DNA from 3 places in the Pseudoalteromonas sp. NEC-BIFX-2020_002 genome. Region 3 is predicted to be linked to each of the others. Evidence: predicted binding sites of a transcription regulator. Region 3 holds the regulator's gene; each other region holds the start of a gene.
What was found. Region 3 encodes FliA, which starts transcription of late flagellar genes. Its sites were predicted from a motif close to CTAAAGNTNNNNNNNNNNNNGCCGATA; they were not measured.
Positions count from the first base shown of each region.

Region 1: a site for FliA is predicted at 2,318-2,344, ahead of HJP15_RS05440 (VC2046/SO_2500 family protein). Genes of this name have one in related genera too.
Region 2: a site for FliA is predicted at 2,489-2,515, ahead of HJP15_RS21010 (DUF5610 domain-containing protein). Genes of this name have one in related genera too.

Region 1 covers NZ_JABEPJ010000003.1:238,877-244,533, reverse strand. Annotated here, with positions in the region: gene HJP15_RS05450 (hypothetical protein) at 594-1,193, opposite strand; gene HJP15_RS05445 (DUF6172 family protein) at 1,298-1,615, opposite strand; gene HJP15_RS05440 (VC2046/SO_2500 family protein) at 1,762-2,283, opposite strand; tRNA gene HJP15_RS05435 (tRNA-Tyr) at 2,396-2,480, shown strand; tRNA gene HJP15_RS05430 (tRNA-Tyr) at 2,530-2,614, shown strand; gene HJP15_RS05425 (M48 family metallopeptidase) at 2,670-3,371, opposite strand; gene HJP15_RS05420 (ion channel) at 3,487-4,467, shown strand; gene HJP15_RS05415 (MHYT domain-containing protein) at 4,654-5,657, shown strand, end outside.
Region 2 covers NZ_JABEPJ010000032.1:426-6,082, forward strand. Annotated here, with positions in the region: gene HJP15_RS21000 (RNA recognition motif domain-containing protein) at 23-502, shown strand; gene murI (glutamate racemase) at 465-1,274, opposite strand; gene HJP15_RS21010 (DUF5610 domain-containing protein) at 1,338-2,459, opposite strand; gene trmA (tRNA (uridine(54)-C5)-methyltransferase TrmA) at 2,623-3,726, shown strand; gene HJP15_RS21020 (2-thiouracil desulfurase family protein) at 3,735-4,193, opposite strand; gene HJP15_RS21025 (thiol:disulfide interchange protein DsbA/DsbL) at 4,272-4,910, opposite strand; gene HJP15_RS21030 (thiol:disulfide interchange protein DsbA/DsbL) at 4,931-5,554, opposite strand; gene HJP15_RS21035 (serine/threonine protein kinase) at 5,589-5,657, opposite strand, start outside.
Region 3 covers NZ_JABEPJ010000003.1:85,566-91,222, reverse strand. Annotated here, with positions in the region: gene HJP15_RS04730 (protein-glutamate methylesterase/protein-glutamine glutaminase) at 1-49, opposite strand, end outside; gene HJP15_RS04725 (chemotaxis protein CheA) at 116-2,305, opposite strand; gene HJP15_RS04720 (protein phosphatase CheZ) at 2,320-3,084, opposite strand; gene cheY (chemotaxis response regulator CheY) at 3,102-3,485, opposite strand; gene HJP15_RS04710 (RNA polymerase sigma factor FliA) at 3,526-4,236, opposite strand; gene HJP15_RS04705 (MinD/ParA family ATP-binding protein) at 4,263-5,123, opposite strand; gene flhF (flagellar biosynthesis GTPase FlhF) at 5,116-5,657, opposite strand, start outside.

The DNA of each region.
Region 1 (5,657 bases), 150 kb from region 3:
TGCATAAATATTTGAACAATTTAACGAATTAAATCACGCTATAGCGTCGTTAAAATTTTTTATTTAGAACAACTAGATATAAAAATTTTTGCCTAGGGCGTGTTGACCTTTCGTGATTGATTTTGCAGCAGTCTATTTGGTATTTAGGCAAGGCAGAGCCTATGTCGTGTGGTTGTTCCCCATAAATAGGCGATAACGCAGTATAAATGCCAAACATGCGCTGCCCAAAGGGTTCTTCCTAGGGGCGATTGACTCTTTGTTGCCTACACGGATGTAGGTAAGGGGCGTGAGCAGGACGCGGAAGCTTTGCTCGGTTTTTACTTATTCTCACATGGATGTGAGCCAGTAGAATAACGCAGGAGCAGTTATCGAGCCCGCTAGGTTACAAACCTCGCGCCGCGATTAAATCGCCCCTAGATTGAACAAATTTCAATCCACAAAGGTCAACACGCCCTAGTTATAGCGCAATTTTTTGTCATTAAATAGACTCCATATCTATCCAGATTGGTAAACGCGTAAAGTGACATACCAGCTTTATAATGTACGGGAGTTTAGCTTGCTAAAATACAGTGTTTTATTTAATTGGTATGCCATTATTTTAATGGTAATAACGTAATAGACTTTACTTGAATGACCGCGTTACCACCTTCATCATCTTTTAAATCAGGCACTAAATAAACCGCACTTACATGCGCTTTAATAATACCTAAATCCTTTGAATTCGTTGGCGTCCAGCTAGGTCGATTAAAATCAGCAACATTAATACATGCGCTTACCCACTTTTTGGCTTTAGGCAAAATATGTTGATAGTGCGCATAACTTTTATCGCCCTTCCCACCGTATTCTTTTTGAGATAATTTTACTACTAAATCACGACTGCTTTGATAGGTAAGCTGTATTGTCTCAGCGCCCTTTAAGTCACCTTTTGGTAGATCATAAATCAGCTCCACCCACGAGTTATTTTTGGCATCCACGCGAGGCACTCGCGAGAAATTAACCCAAATTGCCCCCTCTGACAGCAAACTCGCTTTTGTTAGTGCTTTACTTCCATGCGGATCGGTGGCGTAACGCCAGTCTTGCTCAGTTAAAGTGTTTTTCGTTAAGCTAGTTTCATCTTGCAAGCATGTGTTTGTTGCATGAACAGAAAATGGTAATAAGCTAAAAAATAAAATACGTAGTGATCGGTTAAACACGCAAAATCCTTATTAAGAGTTTTTTTGAGTATACCTTAAAGCTGGATTAATTAAAGGCACAAAAAATGGGCAGTTAAGCCCATTCTTTTAGCGAAAAGATGCAATTATGCTTCAGATTCGTCTTCTTCTTCCTCATCAACAGGCTCTTGACGCTGTGCAGCGCGTGCGATGATTTCAACGTAGAAGGACGTTAAGCCTTGCTTTTCAATTTCACTGATAGAATTATTTATCTCAGCAACATGCACTACTTGTGCATCGTCTGCTGTATTACCAAACTTACAATCAAATGCCCAGTAGTCAGCATCAAATGGTAAGGTTTTGTTACGCTCTCTTTTCAAATATTTTTTTACTTCATGCTTTGCAGCATCAACCATACGTGGATATTTGATTTTCTCGTGATTCAGCGTGAATGTTTTCTTCATTACGTTCCTAATTACCTTTATTAAATGATAATGGTATTTATGAAACACCATTTGAGGTCATTATAGCAATTGCATTTAATTTTTGGATGCTTTTTTTACACTAAAGTAAATTAATTAGTCTAGTGTCAAAATATGACACATTAATGTCAAGCTTGAGATAAGTGCAACGGCTGATGAAGTGCTTCATTATTAAGGCTGTCGTAAAAAGCTGCCGCATCCATTTGTGGGTTATCGAGCTGAGTTTCTTTATGTTGGTGGCGTTTACGGGTGACTAATTCACAGTTATCAATAATATTTAGTGGGATATGAATTTTATCATCACGAATAGCTAGCGGTTCTGGCGCTAGACATGCACGTAATCGAAGGTCACTCATCCCACCATCATTAAGGCGTTGCGCATTATGTTGGCCAATCAACATATCAAACTCTGTTGGTGCAAGTACTTGTTTTGGCCCTGCTCCTAATTTTTTACGCAATTGATCTTCATCTTCAACAACAACATTCGCATCTATGGGCGTTTTAGGAAGATGAAACTGACTAAAATCTAACGCATCATGAGAAAGCATTGCCAATAACAAAGCAAACTCGCCACGACGTGATTCACTCACACTTATGGCAAGACGATTGTTAAGTTGACTCTCTGTGATTAACAAATCATCGATTTGCATAGACTTTAGCCGATTAAAGTAGGTAATAGATATTTATCGGCTTTATTTCATTTTTCTTTAGCTTTTTTCTTTACTTAAATGCTGATTTTGCTATTATCAGCGCCGTTGCATTGGAGGGGTTCCCGAGCGGCCAAAGGGATCAGACTGTAAATCTGACGGCTCAGCCTTCGCTGGTTCGAATCCAGCTCCCTCCACCACTTTTCTTACCGCTAAGTTAAGTGGGGCCAAATGCGACAAAATTAGTGTGGAGGGGTTCCCGAGCGGCCAAAGGGATCAGACTGTAAATCTGACGGCTCAGCCTTCGCTGGTTCGAATCCAGCTCCCTCCACCACTTTTCTTTCTAGCTTTGCTAGTTCTAGACTTACTTTTTCTAATTTTATTCTTTATTAATCAAATACCCATTGTAAACTTGCACCGTGTTGTTTTAACCACTTTGTTGCTTGCTTATAGTTCGGGTAAAATTCACTAACGCGTAGCCAAAATGGCGCACTGTGATTTAAGTACTTCAAGTGTGCAAGCTCATGCACAATTACATAATCAATAATGTACTGTGGTGCACTGACTAACAATAAATTAAAGGTAAGTTCCCTGCGTCGATTACAACTACCCCAACGTCGTTTATAAGTTTGGATCCGAATATTGCTAGGCAGCGCTTCTGCCATTTTCAAACAGTAATCATTAACCCGCATTTCAATGTAACTTTCTAACTGTTCGTGTAAAAAGGTTTCTAATAATGTTTGATACATTAATTGTTGATGCTTAACTCGACCAGAAATACTGAGTTGCAAAGTGGTCACAGACTGATTTTTCACTAACAACCAATGGCTACGATTACTTACAGCAAAAGTTAATTGTACAACATCATCAAAAACAACCACCCGATTATTTTTTAATGGGTATTGCCTTGTGTCTAATTGCTGTCTTTGCTTGGTAATTTGCACATTGATCCAATCTGTTTTACTCAACAACCAACTCTCAAGCTCTTTTTTAGCAACACCTATAGGTGCATAAACTGTCACAGCCTGCTGATGAACTTTAATTGCCACGGTTTTACGACGGCGACTGCGCTTTAATGTGTATTCAAACAAATTTAACTCTTAGTGCTACGGTGAGCAATATGGAATAATTTTCGAGTTATTATATTACCTTGCAAAAAAACTGCTAACCTATAATTAAGAATAATTTAAAAAGCAGCATCCGATTATGCCTGATAAGCCTTGTTGTAAGTATACCTCCCCCGATGGGCATCAATGCCAGGAAATAGATATGGGCTCAGGTTTTTGTTTTTGGCATGATAATAAGTTTGATAAATCGGGCCTTGAGCTGAGTCACAAATTAGAACGTTATGCTAAAAAAGGAGGTTTATTGCAAGGTCTTCAGTTACAGCGTGCAAACTTAACAGGTTTAAGCCTAATAAAGCATGATGATGAAGAAGGATTTGATTTATCTTACAGTAATTTTTATCGAGCAAATTTAAGTGGTGCTCACCTATTTAATAATACAATCGCACACAGCTCATTAATGAAAGCAAATTTACGTGAGGCTAACCTGCACTACTGTAACTTGCAACATACTAATTTATTAGGAATTAAGCTGGACAACACGCGCATTGATAAAATTGATTTAGGTGTTGAATTATTACAAGAGAGCCAAGCTAAAACAGCCCTTAAACAATCAGATCGCAACACTGCGCTAGACCTATTTGAGCAATCTGAAGAAATATTTAGAAACCTACGTAAAGCATCGGAACAACAAGGTCTTTTCGAGCTCGCTGGTAACTTTACCTATAAAGAATTAAGAATGCGCCATGCGCAATACCCCAAAGGCTCTAAAAAACAATTAGCATCCAGTGCTATCAACTTATTGTGTGGATATGGCGAAAAACCTGAAAACGTCATTAGGTTTAGCTTAGGCTTAATCATTTTTTGTGCATTTTGCTACTTTATCTTTGGCGTTGTATATGCCGGAGAAACGCTCCAACTAAATTTATCCGCTTCTTTCAATGATAATTTATCAGCATTACTCAATAGTTTTTATTTTAGTGTTGTTACATTTACGACGTTAGGCTACGGCGATATTACGCCAACCGGATTTTCTCGTTTTATCGCCGCTGTAGAAGCATTTTGCGGTAGTTTCTCATTAGCTTTATTCGTAGTTGTCTTTGTAAAACGTATGACTCGCTAGGCTTCTTTCAAGTTGAAAGAATAATAAATTACAGGTTTGGGCAAAACTCGCTATAAAAACAACTGTTAATAATGCTAAAGTTATAACCTATATAATGTAGTGCACTGATTTTAAGTGCTTTGCTTTTGTTAATTTCTGTCGCATTCCATGAGTGAACTTATTGGATAAGCCATATTTTGAGCCATTATGCTTGCAACGTTTTTTATTACGAATCAAGACCCTAGTTTAATTATAAATGGTGTTTTTAACCCTTTTTTGGTGACGCTATCAATTTTAACGGCCATTTTTGCGGCCTATTTCTCTGCATATTTAATTGATCTGGCAAAAGAAACTCGCTTTAAGAGCTATCAAAGGCTCGCAAATTCAACCGCTGCGCTCGTGCTCTCTGGTGGTATTTGGAGTATGCACTTTATTGGTATGTTAGCTTTTTCTTTGTGTACTAATATTAGCTACGACCCTGCAATCACTTTCCTCTCTTTTATTCCTGCTTTTTTGGCTTGTTTAACGGCTATTTCTTTATTAGTTAAAAGTAATAAAAAATTCATAGATTTACTCGTACCATCCGTTTTGTTAGGCGCAGGTATCGGGACCATGCATTATAGTGGGATGGCAGCAATGGAGTTGAGCCCGCTACTTCGGTATGACCCACTCATGTTTGGTTTATCAATTATTGTGGCTGTCGTACTTGCGTTTATATCCTTGTACACACGTTTTAATATCAGCCAGCATTTCCCTAAATTTACAGTTATTCAAGCAAGGCTGATCAGTGCGATTATTCTCGGGTTTGCCGTTGCGGGCATGCACTATATGGGAATGGCCGCCACACGATTTGTTGCAACATCCCCATTATTAAATGACAGTAGCAAAGATTCACAACTTACCTTTGTGGCCATCAGTGTCGTTTTTTCTACCATGCTTTTAACGGCAATTGTAGCTATTATAAACGGCATGGTTCGCTACCGGATGTTGTTAGAAGAAAAAACAGGTAACGAATCACGCTTAGAAGCCATTTTATCCACTGCGATTGATGGCATAGTTACAATTGATCACCTTGGCCATATTCTAAGCTTTAATAATGCTGCAGAAGGTATTTTTGGATGGAGTGAAGCCGAAGTTCGAGGAAAAAATGTTAAAATGCTGATGGCTGATGACATTGCTAATCATCATGATGATTATCTTTCTAAAGCAGA
Region 2 (5,657 bases), on a different contig from region 3:
CCTGTTTATTGGTAGATCAAAAATGAAATTACCCGATCAAAAATCTCTTATCTCTTCAGTTATCCTTGCTGTTATTGGTTTCGTTATAGTTAATTTTGCGCTTTCAAGCCTACAATTAAGTCCTGCACTGTTATTTGGTGCTGGTTTACTAATTGGTGGTGTTGTTATTGCTGCAATGTCGTCTGACGATTTAGAAGAAGCCGAAGTAAAGACAAAAACACTTTATGTAGGCAATCTTCCTTATCGTGCAAATGAAGGTGTTGTTCGTGCTTTATTTGAAGAGCAAGGTAAAGTGTTTAATGTTCGTTTATTAAAGGATAAAAATACTGGCAAGCGCCGCGGCTTTGGTTTTGTTGAAATGGCAGAGTCAGATGCTGATAATGCAATTGCTAAGTTAAACGATAGCGAGTTCCAACAACGTACGTTGAAAGTTCGTGAAGCAAAACAAAAACAAGATGACGAGCCTAACTCTTTTCGTTCTGAATCGGATCAGTCAGTGTAACTAGCTCCACCGGTTGCTCATCAATGACAATAGAAGCCGTTGCATAATAATGCAGCGGCTTTTTTTTGTGATCAAAAGTAACTTTGCTGTTTAAGGAATAGTTTTTCTCTATAAGCACAGTTTCTACCCGCTTTGCTATCGCCGCTCCCGAATCTAATAATTTAATGCTGCCTTGATAAAATGCATGAATCGCCGACGCTAAAATGGGAAAATGCGTACACCCTAATACCAAAACATCAATACTTTGATTAATTGATAACTCTCTAAGCTCGGCGTTTAACTTGTCTGTGTCGACCACTCCATTTAAGTAGGTATATTCAGCAATAGCGACTAACGCGACACTACTATATAAACTAACAGTGATAGATGAAGCATGGTCTTCGATTAATTGCTGTGTATATGGGCTGCTTATCGTTGCTGGTGTTGCGAGTAGGCCTATGTGATGACTGTTCGTGATACTTGCGGCAGGTTTAATGGCAGGCACTACGCCTACTATAGGAATGTGTGTTAATGATCGAATAGCACTCAATGCTGAAGTGGATGCCGTATTGCATGCTATAACTAACACATCAACGCTAAGTGAGTTCACTTCGATAAAGTGCAGTAAACCTCTGAGGCGTTCAATAATTTTTTGCTGGTTCAATTTACCATAGGGTAAAAATGCATTATCCATAAAATAGCTAATGCGTGCATATGGGAGCTGCTTCTGAATATGCTCAAGAACGGTTGTCCCCCCTATTCCAGAATCAAATACCATTATATGTGCTGACAAACGACTCGCTCCAAACTAAACCTAAGCTGACCAGTTTGCCATGCACATCTTCTAAAATAAAGCTTAAGCTTCACCCTCTAGTGTTGCTGAGCGTAACTTGTTCATTTGTTCAAACATGGCCTTGGTATAATCAACTAGCTTGCCGACTTCTTCCTGATCTTGATTTAACCATTGCAAAATACCTGACAGCTCATTTTGCAATGCAAGATCACCTGCTTTATTAAATGCATCTTTTAAATCACTGTTAAATGGCGCGACCTTCTCGGTAATTGCTTTTTCTGGCGCAGGCTTATTTTCTTCATAGCCTTTTATTGCCGCGAACGTTTTGGTTTGCTTTAAATCCATTGAAAATGCCACCAGCTGTTCATTACCTAGATTTAGCTCTTTAGCTTGTTCAAATGCATCTTCCATGTCACCACCGAAGAATTTTTTACTGACACTCTGTAGGTCTTCCATAAGGGCGTTAATGGCTTCTTGCTCATCTTCATTTAAATCGCCATTGACTGACATGCTAAATGATAGCTCTCGTGATTGCGATGATTCACTCGCATAGCCTTCATTTTGACCATTACGCTGATAACTACTTGCTGATTGCTGTTTGAATGCATCGGCAAAACTAATACTCACTTCATCACCTTCTGCGGTCGTGAAGTTATATTGCGCGTTATTACTTAAACTTAAATATTGCGCCTGCGTAACACTTACTGAATCTGGCTTGGGATTAAATAAGTCATCTTCAAATTCATCGAGGCCATTAAAAATGCCCTCTTTTGACTTTTCTATACCTTCTTCAATTTCATCATTTAAGATGCCGGTATCTTTTAGTTCTTCAAACGCGCCATCGATACCTATTTGCACACCTTTACGTGCGTCATCAAGCATACCTTTTAATTTCTCATTGTCTGCGCCATCGACCTGTGCCTTTTTAACTGCGCCAGTAACAAAGCTAAGCACATTTTTGACAATTTCATCAAAATCAAACAGTGGCTTGTCTTTTTTCTCTTCAGCGATCGGCAAACCTAAGGCTTCAGCCATTTTATCTCCCAATACTTTTGCAGCTAATTCTTTACCACGTTGCTGATAGCTATCTTGGGGGGATTGTATTGTAGGCTGCTGCAATGCGCCTTTATTGCTGTATTTATTGACATTATTATTTGGAACAAAGCCAAAGTTACCAATTTTCATGATCCGACTCCTATTTCTGCTTACTTCATTATCGGCCTAAAAACGAATAACTAAAGCGATACGTACAAAAAAACAGCATTTACTATTACTCAAAACTAGACAAATACTCTCTGCCCCCTACAATAGCGCCGATAAACAGCATAATGAGATAAGGTATTAGGTAATGGCGGTTATAAAGATAGATACAACTGAATACGATGCACAATTAACAGAAAAAGAGCAACGTATCATTGCGCAATTCCAACGCTTTGGTGTTGAACAACTAGACGTATTTGCCTCTGAACCAATTCATTACCGTCAACGAGCTGAATTTAGAGTTTGGCATGATGGCGACGATCTGTTTCACATCATGTTTGACCAAGCAACAAAAGAAAAAATTAGGGTCGATGAGTTTGACCCTGCTGCGCCATTAATTGGTGAAGTAATGAAAGCGATGATTGATAATCTTAAAGACTGTGAAATCCTGCGCCGCAAACTGTTTCAGATTGACTACTTATCGACTCTCAGTGGTGAAATTTTAGTAAGTTTACTTTACCACAAGCCACTTGATGAAGAGTGGATGGCTGAAATAAAAGCCTTAAAAGAAAAGCTAAGCCATTCATTTAAAATTGACTTTATTGGTCGCGCGCGTAAACAAAAAGAAGTACTAGGCACTGACTATGTAACCGAGCACTTAACGGTTAATGGCCAAGCGCTTATTTATCAGCAGGTAGAAAATAGCTTCACTCAACCCAATGCACAAGTGAACATCAAAATGCTGGAGTGGGCACAAGATTTATGTAAACCTCTTAAGAATGATTTACTTGAGCTTTATTGCGGCAATGGTAATTTTTCAATTGCGCTAGCTGGCTCATTTAACCGTGTATTGGCAACAGAAATATCTAAGTCATCGGTGCATTCGGCGCAATATAATATTGCTAAAAATAATGTAACCAATTTAGATATTATTCGTATGTCGAGTGAAGAGTTTACGCAAGCAATGAACGGCGAGCGTACATTCTCTAGGTTAGAAGGGATTGATTTAACCAGCTACGATTGTCAAACTATTTTAGTAGATCCACCACGCGCAGGCATGGATACATTAACATGTGATTTAGTCGCCAATTACGAGAGCATTATTTATATTTCGTGTAACCCTGAGACACTAGAACGCGATTTAGACCACTTAACCCGTACGCATGACGTCAAACGTTTCGCTATTTTTGATCAGTTCCCATACACCCATCATATTGAGTCGGGCGTGTTTTTACAAAAAAAGGCGCTTTGATAAAATAGCTATACTTCCTGTGCCAGTGCTTTTAACAGCGCTGGTATTTGCATTTCGCTAAATACCTTTATATCATTTTGCTCTAATAATGCCGCAGTTAAACCCATACCTATGATTTTTATACCGCTATGCGTGCCGTCGTAGATATTATTTCGCCCACATGACGGGCTCGACTCTTTTAGTAATGCAAACCGAATGTGGTTTAGCTTACAAAAGCGTAACGCTCTTTGAGCACCAAGCTCAAACTCAGCAGTCATATCTTCACCGCTTTTGGTTATTACTTTTTGTGACTTTAACTCTGCAGGGGCTCGTGGAATTGGTAAGCCACCAGCAACTTCCGGACAAAAAGAAACGATTCTTTTTTGCTGCTGCCAAGTGGCTAATTGGGGGTGTTTTAATGCCTGGCCTTTACCGTCATAACGTACGGGGGCGCCCAACAAACAACTCGATACGAAAATCTTTTCCATCATGCATCTCTATAAACAAAAAAGCCCCGCATCCGGGGCTTTCATCATAATTTTGTATTTAGCTATTTAGCTATTTAGCTATTTAGCAGCTAAATAGTTAATCAGTTTACTAATGTCATCAGGTTCTGTAATACCTGTTTCACGACCTAAGTTAAGCTTATACTTACCATTGACGATAAAGGTTGGTACGCCACGTAGTGCGCCCTTTTCTTTATAGTAATTTTGATCGCGTTTCATCTTCGAGCTCATAGTACGCACTGAAAAGCTCTTATAAACTTTATCAAACTTGTCGCCATCAACACCTTGGGCAACAAATACATCTTTTATATCTGCTAATTCGTTAAACTTTGCGCGCTTGGCGTGAATATGGTTAAACATAGCGGCAATCAATGCATCCTTTTGTGGTAGCACTTCAGCTGTTGCTAGAGCCTGAGAGATCATTTGCTGATTTTCTGGGTCTCGCACACCGACAAAATCCACATGGCTTTTTTTGAACTCAACGCCTGTATTTAATTTTGGTTTAACTTCAGCCAGTAGCGCTTCATAGTTATTACACGCTGGGCAATAAAATGAAAAGAACTCTTTTACTTCAGGTTTTTTGCTCGCACGCTCAGAGACAATCTCATAATGCACGCCTTCTTCGTAAGTCGTTGGCGCCGCATTTGCCGCCAAAGGTAGCAATAAGGCAAGTAATCCTGCTTTAACTAATTTAATCATAATCAATTAACTCCAAAAAATTATTGTTCTAATAAAAATTCTACTAACTCATTAAGCTGCTCTTGGCTCTTAATGGTATTGATATTTATTTTATATTTATCGTTTACGATGAATGTTGGTACGCCGGTCAAAGCGCCCATTTCAGAATATTTATTTTGCTTATCTTGCATAGCACGCTCAGCTGAAATAACTGGCATGCTGGCAATATCGCTATTAAATGTATCATTATCAATACCATTCACTTCAAGTAACTTTTTAACATCTTTAATGTTATCAAGCGGTGCGCGTTGAACATGAATACTGTTGAAGATTTGATCCGCAATTTTCTCACCTTTATTATGCTGTTTAGCAATGATATAAGCGTAGCTTAAGTTACTTTGCACTTGTGGTGTTAAACCACCAAGAAAATTTACATGGTTTTTAATAAACTCAGCACCTTCAGGCAAGCTTTTTTCGATCGCTTTAGCGACGGGCTCAAACTTAAAGCAATGTCCGCAATAGAATGAGAAAAACTCGGTTACTTGGGGCGTTTTGCTTTTTTCAATATTCAATACATCATATTGATCACCCGCTTTAAAGTCTGCGGCCATAGCTGCAAAGGGTAAACATAAAAGTAGAAGACTCAGTTTTAATTTTTTAAGCATTGGACTCTCGATTCACTTTTTTAAAATAATTTATTTATGGCAGTAATTTTAGCGCTGGTTCTTGTAGTGCAGAATACTGCTCTTTTAATGCTAAAATTTGTTG
Region 3 (5,657 bases):
GGCGACGAAAAAAACTAGAATCATCAACAACTAATACTTTAACTGCCATTGGTATTCTCTTGTTAAGTTTATCAACGGGAGTAATTTAGACTCCCGTATTAAGATAAATATATGGTTATCCTGCGTAATGCTTCAATAGATTAGGAACATCTAAAATCAAGGCGATACCACCGTCTGAGGTAATTGTTGCCCCAGCCATACCAGGTGTCCCTTGCAATAAAGCATCCAATGGCTTGATTACTACTTCTTCTTGGCCTATTAAAGAATCCACCACAAAACCAACTTGCTGAGTTCCGATTTGCACAATAACCACATGGCCTTGTGCTTTTCGTAATGATCTATCAGCCCCTTTGACCAACCAATGCTCTAAATAAAACAGCGGTATCGCTTTCTTACGAACGATAATAGTCAACTGACCATCAACCACATTCGTTTTAGTTAAATCCAAATGAAATATTTCATTTACACCGGCCAAAGGTAAAGCAAATGTTTGCTCACCAACTACCACCATTAATGTGGGTAGAATCGCTAAAGTTAACGGCACTTTGATTTCAAGTATAGTGCCAACACCTAATTCCGATTGGATATTAACGGAGCCATTAAGCTGCGTGATTTTGGTTTTCACCACATCCATTCCAACACCACGCCCTGATATATCTGAAATCTCTTCTTTGGTAGAAAAGCCTGGTGCAAAAATTAAGTTATAGGCTTCAGTATCAGATAATCGACTCGCTTGATCATGATCTAACACGCCTTTATTAATCGCGATCTTTTTAAGTTTCTCTGCATCCATTCCTGCGCCATCATCTTTGATGGTCAGTAAAATATGATCGCCTTCTTGAGAAGCTGAAAGTGTGACTGTACCTGTTCGAGATTTACCACTTGCTTCACGCACGTCTGGCATTTCAATCCCGTGGTCAACAGAGTTACGTACTAAATGCACTAATGGGTCAGCTAAAGCTTCAACTAGATTTTTATCTAGGTCAGTTTCTTCACCAACAAGTAATAAGTTTATATCTTTTTTCAAACTACGCGCTAAATCTCTTACAACTCGTGGGAAACGACCAAACACTTTCTTAATCGGCTGCATTCGGGTTTTCATTACGGCACCTTGTAAATCAGCCGTAACGACATCGAGATTAGAGATAGCTTTACCCATAGTTTCGCTATCAGTATTTGTTGCTAAGCTTACTAAACGATTACGAACCAATACTAATTCACCGACCATATTCATTATTTGGTCAAGGCGCTTAGTATCAACACGAACTGTTGTTTCTGCTTGCGTTGGTGCTGGTTTTTTAGCTACCGCAGCTGGTTTATCAGCAACTTTTGCAGGCTGACTCACTGGTGCTGGCTTAGAAACTGGTGCAGGAGCAGCAGCTTTAGGTGCTGCGGGTGCTACTTTTGGAGTAGCCGCTGCAATAGGTGCTTCTTCTGTCGCTTTTGGAGCACTGCCTTTACCATGTAATTCATCAAGTAATGCTTCAAATTCATCATCACTGATTTCATCATCGGTTTGACTTACCACGGGTTTATTTACCGGTGCTATTGGGTCTTTTGGTGCTTCAGGTTTGCTGACCGGAATATCATTACTAACAGCACCAAAACTACCTACACCATGTAATTCATCCAATAAATTATCAAACTCGTCATCGGTTATATCACTACTATTAGCACTACTTGCCGTCGTACTTGATATTATCGGACTTTGTCCTTTGCCATGAAGTTCATCAAGCAAATTTTCAAATTCATCTTCCGATATATCATCAATTTGTGTATCGGCTTGCGGGCTATCTACTTGTCCATCAAATAACAAATCAAATGCAAATGGATCGTCACCTGAAGCTGAAGCTGACTCATCATTTACTTCAGCTGGTGCTTCTGTAACTTCGATGGCGCTTTCTTCATCAGCTGTGGGCGGTTGCCCCAATCTATGCATTATCGCTAATAATTCAGGATCAGCAGGGGTCGGCTTTTCTCTACTTTGAATTGTAGCGAACATCTCATTTATAGTATCTAATGCTTGTAGGATAACATCCATCAGCTCAGAATTTACTTTTCGAACACCCTGGCGTAACAAATCAAAAACATTCTCTGCACCATGACAAGCATCAACTAACTCGGTCATGCTTAAAAAACCGGCGCCGCCTTTAACCGTATGAAATCCACGGAAAATTGCATTGAGCAACTCGGTATCATCAGGGTTATTTTCAAGTTCTACTAGCTGTTCTGATAAAAGCTCAAGAATTTCTCCAGCTTCAACTAGAAAATCTTGTAAAATATCTTCATCGACTTCAAAGCTCATGCAGTCTTCTCCTCTTAGAAACCCAAGCTTGATAACAAATCATCAACTTCATCTTGTCCTGAGACAACATCATCACGTGATTCTTTATCAATTATTGGCCCTTCAGGACCTGCAAGTGTATCTTCAGCAGGCGGTGTTTCAATGGCTTGTTGTTGTACTTTAGTGTCGCCATCATCATGGGTACCAAATGCAGTAAGCAAATGGATTAAGCTATCTTCAACTTCTCTTACAAGTTCAATAACACGGCGAATTACTTGCCCAGTTAAATCTTGATAATCTTGTGCCATCAATACATTGGTCATTAGACCTTGTAATTCATCAGTCTTAGAATGCGAGTTATTCATAAACTTATCTAAGCTATGGCAGAGCGTTTTAAACTCGCCCAATTCAATTTCACGGTTCATCAAACGATCCCATGTGGGTTTGATATGTGAAATTTCATCTGCTAGTTGCTGAGCTATAGGTAAACTAGCCTCTACCGCATCCATCGTTTTATTAGCAGCACTTTCTGTCATTTCCATAACATAATTGAGCCGCTGTTTAGCATCCGGTAAGGCTTCGGTGGTTAAATCAGCTAGACGTGTATCGAGTTCAAAATTTTTCAGCGCATCATGAAGTTGGCGAGTTAACTTACCAACTTCTGCAAAAAGTTCTGACTGCTCTTTTGACGCCGCATCTAGAATTAGTTGATCAGCTTTGTCTTGTTCACCGTTTTCTAAGTAAACCACAAGCTGACGGGCTTGCTCTAAACTGATCTGAGGCGCAGCAGGTGCTGACATAAGCCTCTCCTCTTTATTTAACCTAAACGCTCAAACACTTTTTCCAATTTGGTTTTTAGTGTTGCTGCAGTAAATGGTTTAACGATGTAGCCGTTAACGCCGGCTTGTGCAGCAGCTACAATTTGTTCTTTTTTAGCTTCTGCGGTTACCATTAACACTGGAATATGCTTAAGCGTATCATCCGCTCTGATTGCTCTTAGCAAATCAATACCTTGCATTCCAGGCATATTCCAGTCTGTCACAACAAAATCAAACTCTTGATTTTGCAGCATCGGCAAAGCTGTTGAGCCATCATCAGCTTCTTGCACATTAGTAAAACCTAAATCCCTTAACAGATTTTTGATAATACGTCTCATCGTCGAAAAGTCATCAACAACAAGAATTTTCATGTTTTTATCCAAAACATCCTCCGGTGAGGTCTGAACCTATATTTACTTACTACTAGTTTATCCAGTCATTGATTTTTGCTTTAAGCTTAATCATCGCCTGACCATGTATCTGACTCACACGCGATTCACTTACATCGAGTATGTGCCCAATTTCTTTTAAATTCATTTCATCATTGTAGTAAAGCGATAGCACTAAACCATCTCGTTCTGGTAAAGACTTTATTGCCTCTAGCAATGATTGATTAAACTTATCATTTTTAACATTATTAAAAGGCTTATCTAGTGCTAAATCATGTCCAACTGGTGTAATTACATCTTCATCAACACCAAGGTCTTCAATACCTAGTATTTTACTAGAATTCACATCATTAAGAATATGATGGTACTCATCTAGCGTAATATCAAGTTTTTCAGCAACTTCAATATCTTTTGGTTCACGATTAAGTCCACTTTCTAACTCTGATATCGCTTCTGCAACCATACGACTATTGCGATGCACCGATCTTGGAGCCCAATCACCACGCCTCATTTCATCAAGCATAGCACCACGAATACGAATACCTGCAAATGTTTCAAAACTGGCGCCTTTAGTGGCGTCAAAGTTTTTCGAGGCTTCAATTAAACCAATCATTCCTGATTGAATTAAATCATCCAACTGTACACTTGGTGGTAAACGAGCAATTAAATGGCACGCCACTTTTTTGACTAATGAAGCATGGCGCTCAACAATCACATTTAAGTTCTGTGTAGATTGATATCCCATCGCTTTATTCACCGATGCCGTCATAATTAGCCGTTTACTAATTTTTCTATGAAAAATTCTAAATGGCCAGATGGTTGATTAGGTATAGGCCATTTTACTGCTTTTGTCGCGAGTGTTTTAAATGCAATTGCAGCTGGTGAGCTAGGAAACAGCTCTACGATTACTTTTTGACGGCGCGTAGACTTTCGCATATTTTCATCATAAGGCACCGTTGCAACTAGTTCCATCGACACATCTAAAAAACGATCTGTGACTTTAGATAACTTTGCAAATAACTCATGACCTTCACGTATACTGCGTACCATATTAGCGACTATTTTGAACTTGTATACGCCGTGTTCACGACTTAATATTTTAATAAGCGCATAGGCATCAGTAATTGAAGTGGGCTCGTCACATACGACAACCATCACATCTTGTGCGGCGCGCGAAAAACTGAGCACCATATCTGAAATACCGGCTGCAGTATCAACAATTAATATATCAAATTCGGTATTTAGCTCACTAAAGGCACGAATAAGACCGGCATGCTCTGATGGCGATAATTCAACCATACTCTGCGAGCCGGAGGTAGCGGGGACTATTTTTATCCCTGCGGGGCCTTCAACTAAAATTTCATCGAGCTCACATTCACCCGACAATACGTGAGACAAGTTACGCTCAACACGTAATCCTAACATCACATCACAGTTTGCTAGGCCTAAATCGGCATCCAATACTAATACTCTGTTTCCGAGTTGACCCAAAGCAATCGCAGTATTAAGTGAAACGTTTGTTTTACCAACGCCTCCCTTACCACCAGTGACAGCGATAACCTTAACGCCGTTATTATTGTTTTGACTCATTTTACGCAGGCCACTTGCTTGATCTAATACTGTGTTAATCATACATCCCTACTGTGCTTGACGCTACTGCTTGACGTCGCGAATGTTGTGCTTTTGTTCTTTTTAAATACAATTGTTCAGCTTTTTTTACTAATTTCTCTGCATTAGCCACCCGGATGTCCTCAGGGACTCGCTGACCATTAGTAAGATACCCTATTGGGAGGCGATTTTGAATCGCTATACTAATTATCTCACCTAAACTTAGTGATTCATCTAATTTGGTGAAAATACAGCCACTTAATTGTACTTTTTTAAAGTGTCTTACGGTTTCTTGTAAAACGTTAATTTGCGCTGTTGCACTAAGCACCAAGTAATTGCGAATATCAACTCTTTGATTGCGCATTAAGGTGTTTAATTGCTCTGTTAAACGTAAATCACGCTGACTCATTCCCGCCGTATCTATTAATACTAGACGCTTATTTCGTAAATGGTATAAAACTTCAGCTAATTCATTAGCATCTTTAACTTGCTTAACACCACAGCCGATAATACGTCCGTATGTAGCTAATTGCTCATATGCACCAATACGGTATGTAT